DNA from 2 places in the Neobacillus sp. NPDC097160 genome. Region 1 is predicted to be linked to the other one. Evidence: riboswitches for the same ligand, from Rfam matches in the RefSeq annotation. Region 1 holds a riboswitch; the other holds the start of a gene.
The links. Region 1 has a riboswitch for FMN ahead of ACIQXV_RS05030 (ECF transporter S component). Riboswitches for the same ligand answer to the same signal wherever they lie in the genome.
Positions count from the first base shown of each region.

Region 2: another riboswitch for FMN. It lies ahead of ribE (riboflavin synthase); the one in region 1 lies ahead of ACIQXV_RS05030 (ECF transporter S component).

Region 1 covers NZ_JBIWDU010000003.1:141,070-149,618, forward strand. The annotation lists gene sigX (RNA polymerase sigma factor SigX) at 1-139, shown strand, start outside; gene ACIQXV_RS05020 (hypothetical protein) at 114-1,304, shown strand; gene ACIQXV_RS05025 (peptidoglycan DD-metalloendopeptidase family protein) at 1,481-2,227, shown strand; FMN riboswitch at 2,339-2,471, shown strand; gene ACIQXV_RS05030 (ECF transporter S component) at 2,631-3,215, shown strand; gene ACIQXV_RS05035 (ferredoxin) at 3,331-3,579, opposite strand; gene ACIQXV_RS05040 (YpbB family protein) at 3,841-4,878, shown strand; gene ACIQXV_RS05045 (RecQ family ATP-dependent DNA helicase) at 4,878-6,386, shown strand; gene ACIQXV_RS05050 (CPBP family intramembrane glutamic endopeptidase) at 6,383-6,991, shown strand; gene ACIQXV_RS05055 (LysM peptidoglycan-binding domain-containing protein) at 6,984-7,718, shown strand; gene ACIQXV_RS05060 (DUF2663 family protein) at 7,810-8,265, shown strand; gene cotJC (spore coat protein CotJC) at 8,297-8,549, opposite strand, start outside.
Region 2 covers NZ_JBIWDU010000010.1:229,536-238,084, reverse strand. The annotation lists gene ACIQXV_RS16220 (branched-chain amino acid ABC transporter permease) at 1-764, opposite strand, end outside; gene ACIQXV_RS16215 (branched-chain amino acid ABC transporter permease) at 783-1,676, opposite strand; gene ACIQXV_RS16210 (alpha/beta fold hydrolase) at 2,218-3,021, shown strand; gene ribH (6,7-dimethyl-8-ribityllumazine synthase) at 3,184-3,654, opposite strand; gene ACIQXV_RS16200 (bifunctional 3,4-dihydroxy-2-butanone-4-phosphate synthase/GTP cyclohydrolase II) at 3,696-4,889, opposite strand; gene ribE (riboflavin synthase) at 4,970-5,629, opposite strand; FMN riboswitch at 5,936-6,084, opposite strand; gene ACIQXV_RS16190 (GyrI-like domain-containing protein) at 6,231-6,701, opposite strand; gene ACIQXV_RS16185 (CBO0543 family protein) at 6,859-7,383, opposite strand; gene katA (catalase KatA) at 7,498-8,549, opposite strand, start outside.

The sequences.
Region 1 (8,549 bases):
AACAGCCCAGGCTTTAGGGTGGACGGAAAGTAAGGTTAAAACAACACAACACCGCTCCTTGAAGGTTTTGAAGAAGCATATGGAAATGTTTTTTGAAAAGGAGGGATTAATTAGTGAAAAAGTCAGAGTGGAGCGATAGAGAGCTCGAAGAATTATTAAGGCAAATGCCAAAAATGCAAGATCATCGCGATCCTCGTGACATTTACCAAAATCTTTCTTTAAAAAAGCGCAAAACAAAACCATGGCTGTTACCGGGCATCGCTGCTGCAGCTGCCTTGCTTCTTTTTTTCATCTTAGCTCCTAAATTAATGGATGGGACAAATTTCACCTATGATCAAGCACGAGAAGAAAAATCATCAGCAAACAAGGAAACGCAGCTTGCTGATAGAGATTCAGCAGTTGATTTGAAGAAAGAGGATGCTTCATCAAAGGAACAAACTTATTCGGGAACAGCAAAGACAGACTTAATGAAAGCTGAAAGCATAAAAACGGCTGTTTATGACGATGATGTGGCAGGTGGAACCGTATTTACCTATTGGATACCAGATCCACAAGCGCAAATACTTATTCCTGTTTCCACAATCATTCATGATACCCAAGATCAATCATGGCTTACACTATATACGAAGAACATGGCAAATTTAAAAGAAGTGGAATGGGGATTATCGGATTTATACCCTTTAAATGTGACAATGGAGCTCGATAAAAATAATAGCAGTGTTATGGTGGATGTTCCTTCTGACCATCAGTACGGACAAGGGTCAGCCAATGAAACTAGTTTTATAAATGTATTAAAAAAGGATATATCCTCCAATAGTAATATTAAGAAAATAAAGTTTTCGACGAAAGGTGTACCAGGAATCGAATTGGGGAATTATGGTCATTTAGAAGAAGCGGATGTTGTTCTCGAGAAAAAACATGCCTTTTTATTTTATTATCCCGAAGGCAGTGACATTCCTTTTCTAACACCATCAGTAGAAACATTTAACGACATTAATACGGCATTAGAGGCAATGAAGACCGATAATGCCGAATTGGGTCTAAAAAGTTCTCTGCTGCCCTTAATGCCGTTACATGATGTGTCAGTCTCTGACAAAACATTAATTTTATCATTAAAAGGAAATTCAAGTGTGCAAAATAACCAGCAGACTTCTTCTTCTATTGAAGCATTGCTTTTAACAGCGAAGGAATTCGGACTAGAAAAAATGGTCGTTAAGGATTCTGCTATACCAACCATCGGTCCTTTCGATTTATCAAATGAAATCAAGGTGCCGATAGCGCCAAATTTCCGAAATATACAATGAATATTTCCAATCAACCCATAGTGGTTGATTTTTTTTTGAATAAAATTGCTGAAGACTCCAAATTATAACAAGTATGCTCAGAGTCACTCTCCAAAAGCAGCGAATGTTCTAAACGTGAACTAACGAACATATGGTGTGGAGGAGAGGACAAGATCTATAAGGAGGAAAATGAAAGAATGCGTGACTACATAAAGAGATTATTAATTGCCGTTATTATGGCGCTTTGTGTCAGTTTATTATTTTTAGGCGGCAAACATTCTGAAGCGGCGGGTATAAAGGAACATAAAGAAATGAATGATCACTGGATATGGCCCGCAGACGGTGTCATTTCCGATACATACGGAACGAGGCATGGACAACATAAAGGTATTGATATTGCGGGAAAATTGGACACTCCTGTTCTGGCCGTTGATGACGGCGTGATAGTTAAGTCCTATTATTCTAATACATACGGTAATGTAGTTTTTATGAAACACCCTAGTAATTTTGTAAGCGTTTATGCCCATTTAAACAAGCGGACAGTATCGGTTGGCCAAACAATTAAACAAGGTGATGTAATCGGGAACATGGGAAGAACAGGACAAGCTACTGGAACACATCTTCATTTTGAAACCCACCAATTAGAGTGGAGATATGATAAGAAATATGCAATGGACCCAGAAAAGTTGTTGGGTAAGGCTGATGTTGGCGAATCGGTACAAGGTGGCATCGCAAGTGCCGGTGATAATGTGTTAGTGGTAAGTTCCCACCCGCAAACGGATGAAGGTACATCAGAATCGAACAAAGAAAAATATATCGTTAATCAAGGGGACACATTGTTCTCGATTGCACTGCAAAAAAACGTTTCTGTAGATAGGATAAAAGCAATAAACAACCTTACGTCTGATCTTATTAAACCAAACCAAATCTTAACAGTTCCGTAATACACTGGAAACCCGCTGAAGATTGTCAGCGGGTATTTGTATTTACTAAAAAAACCTTTTACTTAACAAAAAGGAATTTCTTTAGTATAATAAAGTTGTAATTTAATATCGATCTATCTTCGGGGCAGGGTGAAATTCCCGATCGGCGGTATTAGAGCAATGCTCTTGAGCCCGCGAGCCTTTTTAGGCAGGATTTGGTGCGATTCCAAAGCCGACAGTATAGTCTGGATGGGAGAAGATGGAGGTTCTGCAAACGTTCAAAAAATGCTGGTGCATTGGACGTTTATTAAGCGTGCCTTGTAAGCTCCCTCAAGTAATTTATCTTGAGGGATTTTTATTTATCGGGCCGTCTAGTGCTGAACCTCTCTTCCTTACGCGATGGATCAAAAAAGGAGAGAGGAAGATGAAGGAAATGAAGAAAACAAAGAAAATATCGGTAAAGGCTTACGTCACAATTGGAATGCTGAGCAGTATAGCATATCTTTTAATGCTATTAAATTTCCCGCTGCCGCTATTCCCAAATTTCTTATTTGTCGATTTTAGTGACATCCCAGCATTAATTGCCGCTTTAATTTTTGGGCCGATTGCAGGAGTATTAGTTGAACTTTTTAAAAATGTTTTAAATTATATTGCGACAGGAAGCCAAACAGGAATTCCGGTTGGCCATATTGCCAATTTCCTTGCGGGTATAGTGTTTATCCTGCCAACGTATTTTGTATATAACAGACTCAAAACTAGAAAGGGTATGACAATGGCGTTAATTGCCGGCACTGTCACAATGGCTGTTGTAATGAGTATTTTAAATTACTTCTTCATTTTACCGGCCTATACAGTCCTTATGGGTTTTCCTGATATGCGCAACCTAGTTGTACCTGCTGTCTTACCGTTTAACATACTAAAAGGAGTAATCATGTCTGCAATCTTTATGCTGCTGTTTATTCGGATGCAGGCTTGGATTAATAAATTGTCCACCGTAAAAGGTGCATAAAAAGCAGCAGGAGCAGCTTCATAAAGGCTCCTGCTGTTTTTTATTATATAAAAATAAAAAACCCCGCTTGTAAAAAGACGGGGTAGTAGCTTAAAAATATTTTATTGACAAAATATTATTCGAATTTTGTTGGATTACCATCAAATGCTTCGTCGGCAACTTTGATTGAATCTGTTGGACAGCCTTCAAATGCATCCATCATGTCATCGATTAATACATCTGGAATTTCAACGATTCCCTCGTTGTCGTCAAGTGTTACAAATGCAATACCTTCATCATCATAATCATAAATATCTGGCGCTGCTGCGCCGCATGCACCACATGCAATGCAAGTTTCCTTATCAACAATCGTGTACTTTGCCATGAAAAAAAACCTCCCAGTAAAATAACAAATATTATTCAAACTCGTTTCCCATTATAAAAATGGAAACGCATTACTCATATCTATTGTAAAACTGTATGGTCAACTTTTCAATAGAAAAATACTATTAAAACTGTGGTTTGTATATTTGATTTTCTTAAACTTCCACATTTATGGGCAACAAGAACCCCCATTTCATGTTAAAATAAAAACAGAAAAAACGGAGAATTTGTCGATGTTATGTAGAAAAGTGGTGGACCATATATGTTGAAATTAGAAGCCATCATTCTTTATTGTTTAAAACAAATTAATCGTGAACGGACGATCTATTCCATCTATCACCTTTTAAATGGAAAAAAGTCATCACAAACCATCCAAGATGCTCATTTATTTTCTTTAAAGAATTATTTTGGGATTTACGAACCTTTAACAAGAGAATCCTTTGATGAAATCATTCATTCAATGTTCGAGGAAAAGTGGATCGACCATTGCGGTGAACAACAGTACCTTTTAACGGAATTGGGAAAATCAAAATTAGAAAACAATCCACTCCCAACGTATATAAATGGATGGAGCTATCATCCATTTACCTCATTGTTTTGGGAAAGACTGTCGTTATTTATTCAAGTAACTTCGAATCTTGTTTTTGGCGAAACAAGCTATCTTCCTATTCAAAAAAATAAAGATGTTCATCTGTGGTTGAAATCTGCTTTAAAGGAAATCAAGGTACCAAGGAAAGAGATAGGGAGCATTGTAAACTCTGAATTGATAGAATGTTTCAATGAGACTAAGGAAATCGATCCCTCCGTTTTGGTGTTTCGGTTAACTGGTTTTCAGCAAATTGGCCTAACTCCAATACAGATCGTAAAGAAATTAAATATGAATATCCACGATTACCATATCGGATGTATTCATACACTTCATTATTTGATAAATATGATTATGCAAAATCCGAACCGTTTTAGCCTGTTAACAATTCTTACCCAAGACTTTCATCAACAAGATGAATTAACACATTCATCTAGGAAAACATGGAAGCTATTAATGCAGGGTTATTCTCCTGATATGATTGCTAAGTTCAGGCATTTGAAATTGAGTACAATAGAAGACCATCTTGTTGAATTTGCTTTACATGTCGATCATTTCTCAATAGATCCTTATGTGGATAAAGAATTACAGGTGAAGATAGCAGGAATTTCTCGGAGTACCGGAACGAAGCAGCTTAAGCTGATAAAGGACAAATTGACGGCAGCAACTTATTTTCAAATAAGGTTAGTGTTGGCAAAGAATGGTGATAGATAATGGAATTAGAAACACTTTTACAAAAACATTTTGGGTTTGAATCATTTAAAACAGGTCAGAAAGAAGTCATTTCATCGATTCTTGCCGGACAGCATACATTGGCCATGCTCCCCACAGGAACTGGGAAATCCTTGTGCTATCAACTTCCGGGGTTAATCTTAAAAGGGCATATTTTGATCATTTCTCCGCTTCTTTCCTTAATGCAGGATCAAGTCGAGCAGTTTAAACGGTTTGGTGAGAAAAGGGTCATTGCATTGAATTCATTTCTTTCACCGGCAGAAAGAAATAATGTACTCCTTCATTTAAAGGAGTATAAGTTCATCTTTATTTCTCCTGAAATGCTGAGGATTCCTTTTATCATGAGGATGCTGAAGCAATTAACCATTTCGTTATTTGTGGTCGATGAAGCTCATTGTATATCACAGTGGGGATTTGATTTTCGCCCGGATTATTCTAAGTTAGGTGACATTCGTGGAAAGTTAGGGAATCCCTTAACACTTGCACTTACTGCGACCGCTACTAGAAAGGTACGCCAGGACATTATCGATTCGCTTGGATTTGAAGAAATGGTAAAAATAGAATCATCTACTGATCGGCCGAATATTGCTTTTTATGTTGAAAAATTACAAAATTACCACGATAAACAAAACCGGGTAATTGAACTTGTTTCAAGGCTCCAAAAGCCAGGAATTATTTATTTCTCAAGTAAAAAGGCTGCTGAACAAATGGCGGTCATGCTAGAAGAAAATGGAATCTGTCGGGCGATGGCATATCACGGCGGATTGGATCAAAATACAAGAATATTAATTCAGCAGCAGTTTATTCATGACCAGCTGGATGTCATTTGTGCCACGAGTGCCTTTGGGATGGGCATAAACAAAGAAAATATTCGTTTTATTATTCACTATCATATGCCGATGCAAATAGAATCCTATCTTCAGGAAATCGGCAGGGCAGGCCGTGATGGCAACCCAAGTGTAGCTATTACTTTATCCTCACCAGGTGATGAACAGCTTCCCATTCAGCTAGCAGAAGGGGAGTTGCCATCGGAACAGCAGATTGATTGGTTATTTGCAAAAGTGAAGGATGAGGGGTTACTAAGGGATGGCAGGATAGAATTAACTAATCGATTAAGAGAGCTGGGCGGTTTTACAGAGATTCAGTGGAGAATGATCGAGGACTTAGTTATGAATTCACCCCAAAAGGTTCGTTCCCCTGAAATGCTTAAGTCGACCATTAAGGAATTTGTTAACGAAAGATTAGAAATAAAAATCAAAAATATTTTTCGAATGAAAAAATGGTTGGAATGTACCACATGCAGACGAGAATTTATCTTACGATATTTTGATGAAATATTGCTAAACAAGCATTCTTCATGCTGCGACCGTTGTGGACTGCAATTAACTGATTATCTATCTACCGTAAAAACATCGCTGTTTAAAAGAAGTGAAGAGAAGTGGAAGGATTATCTTGCCAAAATTCTAATCAATAGTGAGTTGAGTGAATGAAGAAGAAGTATAATGAATTAATCGCAAGTTTAACGGATAAAGAGCTCCTTTATCATCTATATTTAACACAAATCATTCTTTTAGCCATCTCGTTTATTTTAGGTTTTCTGTTATATGACCATTTCTCGTATTTAAATTATATTCACTTAGATGACATAGATCTTGTTACAATTGGTATACCTGCAGGTGTTGCTGTTGTTATCATGGATATTGGATTAATGAAATGGCTTCCAGCTTCCTTTTATGATGACGGGGGATTGAACGAAAGAATTTTTAAAAATAGACATGTGATTCACATCCTTGTAATTGCTCTATTTGTTGCCTTTAGTGAGGAATTACTTTTTCGAGGAATCATTCAAACAAAAGTGGGACTCATCCTAGCCAGCATCATTTTTGCTATTATCCATTATCGTTATCTTTTTAATTGGTTTTTATTTTTAAATATTGTTTTACTAAGCTTTTTTATTGGGCTTGTTTACGAATGCACTGGAAATTTAGCTGTAACCATAATGATGCATTTTGTTATTGATTTTCTTTTAGGTATGTATATAAAATTTAAACGTTCAACAATTGACAATGAACAGGAGGGAGAGCTCCGTGAATAAAGAAGAACCATACAGGGACCAAGCGGAAAGATTAAAGCAGCGAATTCAAAAAATAAATGATAGCGTTGAGGACGGTGATAGTGACAAATTACCTCCGAGAGAGCGCGTGCACCGTCAAAAGAAAAAGAAAACGAAATGGAAGCTAAAATATCCAATCATTCGGCTATTAGTCTTGTGCTTTATCCTCCTTCCCATCATTATTTTTAGTGTGATTTCCTATCGTGATAGCGGGAAAAAAATCAATGGGACGGAAAAGACTTCCGGAAATTCAGTGGGATATGAAACAATTAATATTGAAAAGACGCAACAAGAAGACGAAAACATTTCTGAGGAACAAAAAGAAACCAATCAGGAGAACATTGATTTGAGTGAAACTGAGGAAAAAAGCAGCGAGTCTAAGGAGGCAGCAGTACAACCTGTTACAAGCAATCATTCCGATACATCCGTTCAATCACCCAGTTCAAATAACGACTCTGCCAATAAGCAGGTTCCTGATAAAAACAGTCAGCAACAAACCACGGATGTAAAAAGTGAAACAAATACAAATTCTACCGCACAAACAAGGAAGATAATCTATCATACGGTTAAACCACAAGAAACACTTTTTAAGCTAGCGAATAAGTATTACCAATCCCAAAAAGGGATCGATATTATAAAGAAAGAGAATAAACTTCAGAGTGAAAATATTTATGCTGGTCAAGTCTTAAAAATACCTCTAAACAACTAGCCGATCTCAAGATCGGTTTTTTGTTGATCTTAAAAACATAATTTGTGGGACAAGGTCATAAATATATAAGGAGAAATGGAGGCGATAATAAATGGATTCTCCAATCCAATTACTTGAACATACAGATCAAGCAACGAAACAAATGTTAGAAAATGTAAGGAAGAGGAAGGACAAGTTCGATAACCTGAAAAAATGGCATTATATTTCAATCTATTTAACACTATTTTTTGCCTTTATTTTCTTCGTGTATTTCTATTTCAACATTGCTGGACACCATTCTTATTCATTTTTAGCGATTATTTCTGTTGCATTAAATGATACATTCAATATGTTTGTGTTAACCATGACTCTTATTGGATTAGGTGCAATGAATTTGTTAAAACAACAAAAGGAGAAAAAGGAAAAGGAATATCAGGAATTAAGGTGCGAAATTGTCGACCGCAGTAAGGATTTATGGAAAAGGGAAGAGGAATGGAAGAACCGCCACATTGTTTTTGAAATCATGAAAAAACAGTATGATATTAACCTTTATCACGAAAAGAAATAAGAAGCAGGATTCAGGCTGCTTCTTATTTCCTTTAAAAGATTTTCTTTTTGCCGCGTTCATCTTTTAAAATTTCCACGGCTTCTCGGAATCTAAGTGAGTGGATAATTTCGCGTTCGCGTAAAAATCGAAGGCTATCATTGATATCAGGATCATCACTTAAGTTAATCAACCACTGATAAGTAGCCCTAGCTTTTTCTTCTGCTGCAATGTCTTCATATAAATCGGCAATCGGATCCCCTTTTGCGGTAATATAGGTAGCTGTGAAAGGTGCTCCTGCAGCATTA
Region 2 (8,549 bases), on a different contig from region 1:
CCAAGTCCACCTAAAAAGCTCATAATCAGGATATCAATAGAAGCATTCAATGAAATGATCTCCGGTGAGATGAAAAGCATGTAATGGGCATAGTAGCCACCTGCTAATGCACCTAACGTACTCCCAAGTGTAAATATTTTTATTTTTGTACCAAAAACATCAATTCCAAAGGTGGCTGCCGCATTTTCATCTGAATGAATGGCTTTCATTGCTCTGCCTTCCTTTGAATTCATTAAATTTTTAGAAAGAAGAAAAACAAGTAGGACTGTTATCCAAATTAAATAGAAATTTCCATTGTTTGAATTAAAGCTAAAATTTCCTATTGAAAACTCTGGAATTGCTACTAATCCACTAGGACCACCTGTTAAATCCCCCCCTCCGTTCACCAAAGTGTAAGCAATTACACCAATTGCAATAGTTCCTAAAGCTAAAAAGTAACCTGACAAACGCAAAAGTGGAAATGAAAGTAAAAAAGCTATTAAAGCTACTAAAGCACAACTAATCAAAACAGAAAAAAAAGGATTCATGTGTAAGTTGATAGAGATATAGGCTGAAAAATAGGCTCCAAGACCGAAGAATGCGGCATGGCCCATTGAGATTAATCCAGCCACTCCCAAAATTAAATTCAGTCCAATGACCGCAATGATGTAAATTCCAATGATATTAATGGTATCAAAGAAGTAAGACTCCCCAAGGATAAAAGGTGCAACTAATATAAATAGAAGTAACAAGTTGAAATCCCATGTAAAAAATTTTTTTATCACCGTGACACCTCCGCATCCTTAATTCGAGTGAGAAACTTTAAATACTTTTTTTAGATCACCTAAACCATTAGGTAAAAACACTAACACAATAAATAGAAGTAACAAGGCAAATGCATCTTTAAATAATGAAGAAAGAAACCCTGCTGCAAAAGATTCAAATAAGCCTAACACTAGGCCACCTAAAATGGCTCCCTTATAACTGCCGATTCCGCCAATCATTCCAGCAATAAACCCTTTAATTCCTAACATGGTGCCTTGATAATAACTCATTGTTGTTAAAGGGCCAATCAAAATACCACCGATCGCTGCCATGCCGGAACCAATTATAAATACAATAATCGTCATGGCCTTTACATTAATCCCCATTAATTGGGCTGCATAGGGGTCTCCTGAAATAGCATTTAAAGATATACCAAAATTTGTGTGCTTATTCACCCAGCTAAATGCAAAATAAATCAATAAAGATACTCCAATAACTAATAAAGATTGAGAATCAACACTAGCAGAGAAAATGGGAATCGCAGTGGATTTAATAAAGGACGGTATAGCAAAATTGTCAGTTCCCCAAATTAATAGGGCGGTCCCACGGATAATTTCACTAAAGGCAATGGTGGCAATAATATATGTCAGCGGCTCTGGTTTTTTTAAAGGTTCAATTGCCCCTTTCACCAATACGGCACCAACTGCACCGGCAACAAGAATAACTAAGATGAATGCTAGCCATATTGGTGTGTGGAAAACGCTTACAAACGAATAAAGCATTAAAGCACCAGCCATGACTAATTCACCTTGGGCGATATTGAGAATCTTGCTTACGTTGTAAATTAGTGCAAACCCTAATGCAATTAGGCCATAAATAAACCCAATTGTGATCCCACTCCAAAAGCTTTGTTGTACCATTACACTTACCATTAGATTTCCTCCTTTTTATATTTTATTAAAATGGTATGTTATCAAAAAACCCCCAAGAAAAAGTGGAATGATATAAAACAAGAAAAATAAGACCTTTATTTTATATGGAGGAAAAACAACATATCAGAATAAAATACAGACTACTATGAATATTCCTAATATTAAATCCTATTGAAAGTATATATCCTAAACTTTTTAAATTCCAATTCAAAAAGCTTTATGAATTTGGCTTTACCTAAAAAATTTTTTATATCAATTTATAAGAAGAGGAAATTTTCCATATCAAAACTTCGAAGAAGATTTTCTTAAACGGTTGCTTTACACCACCTTCACACGATTCGTTTTCTTCTATAATTTTGTTAAAACCTCCACTTCGATAGAAAATAGTTTAAATAAGACTATAAACTGAATGTTTTTTCAATTGGTAATATTTTTATCTTTAGGATTATAATTTAAATAGTTTCCAAGGCATTTACACTAGAATAAAAATTGGCCATTGCTATTTTTTAAACAATCTAAAAATGGAACGGAGGATCTTTGCATGATCGAGGGAAAATTTATTCAAACTAATCAAATTCAAACACATTATTGGGAAATGGGTTCAGGAGAGCCACTTATTCTTCTTCATGGTGGAGGAGCAGGTGCAGATGGCTGGGGAAATTGGGAAAAATCATTAGAATTATATGCTGAAAAAGGCTTTAGAACTATTGCAATTGATACTGTAGGTTTTGGACAATCGGATAAACCCAGCCCGGAGGAATTTAAATACGATCATGATGCTCGTGTAGATCAATTGCTCAGTCTTATTTCAGCACTAGAATTAGAAAAGGCATCAGTAGTAGGAAACTCTATGGGTGGGCTTACAAGCCTAGGCGCTGCAATCAAGGATCCTGATAAAATTGATAAAATTATTCTTATGGGTACAGGGAAACCGAAAAAAGAATCCAACGGAATGAAAGCGCTTATAAACTATAAAATTGATTATGATGCGATGCATACCATTGTTAGTCATTTAACCAACCCCAATTTTGAAGTGGATAGTGAATTGGTGAACTACAGGCTCAATTTAACTAAACAGCAAGGCGCACTTGAGTCATATGGTGCTATTATGCAAGGGATCCTTTCATATGAATTTGAGCAGGAACACTTGAAAAATATTAAACATAAAACACTCCTTGTGCACGGCACACTAGACAATATGGTTCCACTTCAACGATCATATGAATTATTAGATACATTACCAAATGCGTGGTTGTACGTTATGCCTCATTGCGGACACTGGGCAATGATGGAATATCCTGAAGAATTCGTTAGAGTGACATCTGATTTCTTAAGGAACCATTAACAACAATATGCTGTACCGAGAAGCATCTAAAACGACCACCTGCACAAGCAAGTGGTCGTTTATTAATTACTAGCGGTGTCAGCTATAAATTTTGTCGATTTAGAAGTTTTGTAACATTTCTAAAAAAGAGTTGGAAGATATGCACTTTTTCCGCAATTTGTTTTATTGTTCAATATTCCTACATAAATTAGCCATCTCAATAGCCGAAACAGCCGCATCCCAGCCTTTATTCCCTGCCTTTGTTCCCGCCCGCTCGATTGCCTGCTCAATGGAATCGGTCGTTAACACACCAAAACTAACAGGTATACCACTGGCTAATGCTGTTGCCGAAACACCTTTTGCTGCCTCGTTACAAACATAATCAAAATGTGGAGTGGAGCCGCGAATGACTGTACCAAGCGTAATAACCGCATCATACTTTTTACTATTTGCCATTTTTTGCGCAATCAGCGGGATTTCAAACGCACCCGGAACCCAGGCGATATCCACATCAGATTCACTAACTCCATGTCTTTTTAAGGCATCTTGTGCACCGCCTAATAATTTACTAGTAATAAATTCATTAAAACGTCCCACCACGATGCCTACTTTTAACCCAGAGCCCACTAAATTTCCTTCAAAAATAGTTCCCATATTAAAGCCTCCATTTGATTTTTATTTTTACACACCATTTTCTAATATTGTAACAAATGCCCTAATTTGTCGTGCTTCGTTCTTAAATAATTGGCATTTTCCTTCCTCATCTCCATTTGCAACGGTACCCGTTCCACTACCTCAAGATCATAGCCTTTCAGACCTTTAATTTTTCGCGGGTTATTCGTTAATAACAGCATTTTTTTAATCCCTAAATCCTTCAAAATTTGGGCCCCGATGCCATACTCTCTTAAATCAGCCCCAAAGCCGAGTTTTTCATTGGCCTCAACCGTATCATAGCCCTCTTCTTGAAGTTTATAGGCCCTCAGTTTATTGAGAAGTCCGATACCGCGTCCCTCCTGTCGCATATACAATAAGACGCCGTTCCCTGCCTGATTAATCTGATTTAATGCGGCATGGAGCTGTGGACCACAATCACACCGATACGACCCGAAAACATCACCTGTTAGGCATTCAGAGTGCACTCTGACAAGGACGGGTGTTTCAGGATTAATTTCACCCTTTACTAGGGCAACATGTTCTTTCCCATCCACAAGATTAGAATAACCAACTACTTTAAAGGAGCCGAATTCAGTAGGTAAATTAATTTCTACCTCCCGTTTGATGAGGTTATCTTTTTTGTTTCTGTATTCAATTAGGTCCTTAATCGTAATCAGTTTTACATTCAGCTCATCGGCAATTTTCCGCAGCTCCGGGACACGTGCCATTGTTCCATCTTCATTCATGATTTCACAAATAACTCCGGCTGGTCTTGCACCGCATAATCTGGCAAGGTCTACAGCCGCCTCGGTATGCCCTGTCCTTCTTAGTACACCGCCCTTTTTAGCAATGAGCGGAAAAATGTGTCCGGGCCGTTTAAAATCAGCGGCTTTTGACTCCGGATCGAGCAAACCTAGGATGGTTGCTGAACGTTCAAATGCCGAAATTCCCGTTGTCGAAAATTTATGGTCAATACTGATAGTAAAGGCGGTTCCATGTGGATCGGTGTTTTTAGAAACCATCGGAATTAAGTCCAGTTTTTGCGCCAATTCTTCCTCAATTGGAACACATATAAGTCCTCTGCCGTGCGTCGCCATTAAATTAATCACAGCCGGTGTTGCATGTTCTGCCAAGGCAATAAAGTCCCCTTCATTTTCCCTATCCTCGTCATCACAAACAATGATAACCTTACCTTCTTTTAAATCTGTTAGGGCTTCTTCAATTGTATTAAACACGTCTATCACTCCCTCTTATTGGTTATTCGTAAATAACTCGGCTTATCCGCTGATTAACCATGTTTCAACGCAATACAATATTAGTAAAAGCCATTCTCTTCTAAAAATTTTTCCGTTATCCCTGACTTGCTCTTTTGTCCCGGATCAGCAGAAAGTTTATTGATAAAATGACCGACGTATTTCCCAATCATATCGCATTCCAAATTCACTATATCCCCTGAATCCTTATGCCCCAATATCGTTTCCGACAATGTATGTGGTATTAAAGATAGTGTAAAACTATTTTCAGTTACCCCGAAAACAGTTAAGCTTGTCCCATCCACCGCAACAGATCCCTTCAAAATGACATATCTTAATACATTTGGGTCCGCCTCAATTTCATAATAAATCGCATTTTCGAATGCACGTTTTCCTTTTATAACTCCTGTTCCATCGATATGTCCTGAGACGAAGTGACCTCCAAATCTTCCCCCTGCTGCCATTGCTCTTTCTAAATTAACTTTTGAACCCCGCTTAACGGTATGTAAGCTGGTAACCTTAACGGTTTCAGGCATCACATCAACAGTAAAATGCCTTGCTGAAAAAGAAGTAACCGTCAGGCAAACCCCGTTAACGGCGATGCTGTCACCAAGATGAACATCCTCAAGAACTTTTTTCGCTTCAATGGTTAGTACAAACGACTCTCCAGTTCTCTGGATATTCGAGAGTGTACCAATTTCTTCAATGATTCCTGTAAACATAATCATTCCTTCTCCTTACATAGGTTCAGCAATAATTCTTATATCACTGCCAATCTGATCCACCTGTATAATCTTCAAAGAAACAGCTTCTGATATGTGTTCAATTCCCTGTCCCCCGAAGGATGCAGGTGCATTTTTTCCACCAATTAATTTCGGTGCGATAATAGAAGCTATCGTTCACAAGTTTCCTCTCCTTTAAAACGAAGTAAAAAAGACCCTAAAGATTGATTCTCTTTAGGGTCTTAAAAATGGCAATAAGAAATAGAGGTTTAAAAATAGGTACACTTCACCCTACCCATAAACCTTGTTTTCCTTCTCCCATCCAGACTTTAACTGTCGGCCCTGGAGTTTCACCAGATCCACCGTTTAACAAAAAATGTTACCCGGGTCACGGACTAAGAAGCAGAAGCTTCATCACCGCCGGTTAGGAATTTCACCTGACCCCGAAGGAATTTATTCAGTTATATTATTTAATATTATTATACTTAATTCAAACAGTAAAGGGAAATGCATCTTGATTGTTATATGTTCATTATTTCACATAAAATATAAAAAGATAAGGAGCAATTAATTCTAGCTCCTTACCTATTGAAATCCATGATTATTTTTTATAAGACTTAACAGGCACATAAATTTCAAAATGAAGGTCGCCGGATATATTTTGCTGTTGATACTCTTCTTTAAAGATTTCCAAGCTTAATGCATAGTGATCTCGTTCATAGCCGTACTCGTCCATCCATTCAAACACTCGATGATATGTATTTTCTACATCCTCCTGATTGCCTCTATGTACAGCGTAAACATAGTTTTTGCGGGGAATCGTAAAACCAACCATACCTTCTGGAATATCATCAATTTTTTCAACTGGTTTCGTTACATAATATGTGACCTCTGTTTCCCTGCTATGAAATGGTGCGATCAAAACTGGTTCATTCGACTGATGGGATACTTCTTGAAGACGTTCCTTCAGTTTAGTAAATAAACTTGGAATTGTGCTAAGTTGTGAGTATGTACCATTCCACGAAATGCCGACCACTTTTATCTCTTCTCTTTCAATCACTTGGATACCCAAACAAATCCCCCCTTTAATACATACATATTTCTATTATTCTAACAATATCACTGAAACTCCTGCTAAAATAATTCGACTAAATAGGTGAAATTTTTATTCCTAAATAATTATAAGATAAAAGAATAGACAGCCTTATTAATTGGCTGTCTACTCTAAGTTATTTTAATATACTTTCTGGCACATCAAAAACATTCCATAAGAAAGTGGCATAGATGGCAGAAAGAATCCAAGCTAGAAGTGGTTTTTTAAAATGAACTGCCAATACTGTAAACATCACAAAACTAAAAAACGCCGACCATCCTAAATTCCAGCCATTTTTATGAACCATGGCCCCTATTTTCAAATCAAAAAATTCGTTTATCGTATAGACCAATGTCCATACAAGGATATGCAATAATTTTTTCCATGGCACCTTTGGCATATGGCCAAGAAATATGCTTATGGTAACTGGGTATTTTATTAACATTATCAAAAAGGCAATATGGGTGTGCTTAGCCCAGCTTTTATCGCTTCCAAAAGGGACATATTCCCACATACTATGCTTAAAAAACAAAAACTGATAAACAAGGTCACCCACCATTAAAAATAGAAAAGTTGGATAATAAGCCTTCCAATTTTTCCAATCTCCCCATTTTATTGCTGAAAAAATAAATATAGCTCCATAGATAACATTCAGACTCACTGGCAGGCTCCTTCACAATCTTCTCAATTGCATTTTTTCCAATTAATTGTAAAATTATTACTCGATGAAAAAAAGAAAAAGGCCATTCATTTTTAATGAATTGGCCTTAACTAGTTATTTTACTTCTTGTGGAATTGCTAGGTTTAAGCCTTTTGCTATCCGCTCGCCATACTCTGGGTCTGCTTTGTAGAAATGCTGGATTTGACGAAGCTTGATATCTTCTCTCTCTACCGGCTTCATGGCACCAACGATAGTCGCCACCAAACGGGACCGTTCTTCCTCTGTCATCAAACGGTAAAGGTCACCTGCTTGTGTGTAATGATCATCCTGGTCATATGCAACCTGCTCTGCTACCCCTGTAACCTGGAAGGCCGTTTGTTTATGTTCAGGTGCTTCCTTAGGTCCACCGAAGCTGTTTGGTTCATAGTAAACCGATCCGCCGCCGTTTTGATCGGAACGCATCGACCCGTCACGCTGATAATTGTTCACTTCTGCTTTTGGACGGTTAATCGGCAGCAGGTTATGATTTGTTCCTACACGATAGCGGTGGGCATCGGCATAAGCAAAAATCCGGCCTTGAAGCATTTTATCCGGTGATGCTTCCACACCTGGTACCATTGTTCCAGGCGAGAAGGTTGCCTGCTCAACCTCGGCAAAATAGTTTTCAGGGTTGCGGTCGAGAACCATCCGCCCAACTTCAATTAACGGGTAATCCTTATGGGACCATACTTTTGTGACATCGAATGGATCAAACCGATACGTATTGGCATCCTCAATCGGCATAATTTGCACATGCAGCTTCCAGGCCGGGAAGTCACCATTTTCAATTGCATTAAACAAATCTTCGGTATGATAATCCGGATTATCACCAGCTAATTTACTGGCAACGTCTGGTGACATATTTTTGACACCCTGTTCGGCCTTAAAGTGATATTTAACCCATACAGCTTCACCGTCTTCGTTCACCCATTTGAAGGTATGACTGCCGTAACCGTTCATATGACGAAGTGTCGCAGGAAGTCCGCGGTCACCCATTAAATAAGTAACTTGGTGTAAAGATTCAGGTGACAGTGACCAGAAATCCCAAACAGCGGTTGGATTTTTTAAATGAGTTTTTGGATCCCTCTTTTGTGTATGAATGAAATCCGGAAACTTAATAGCATCGC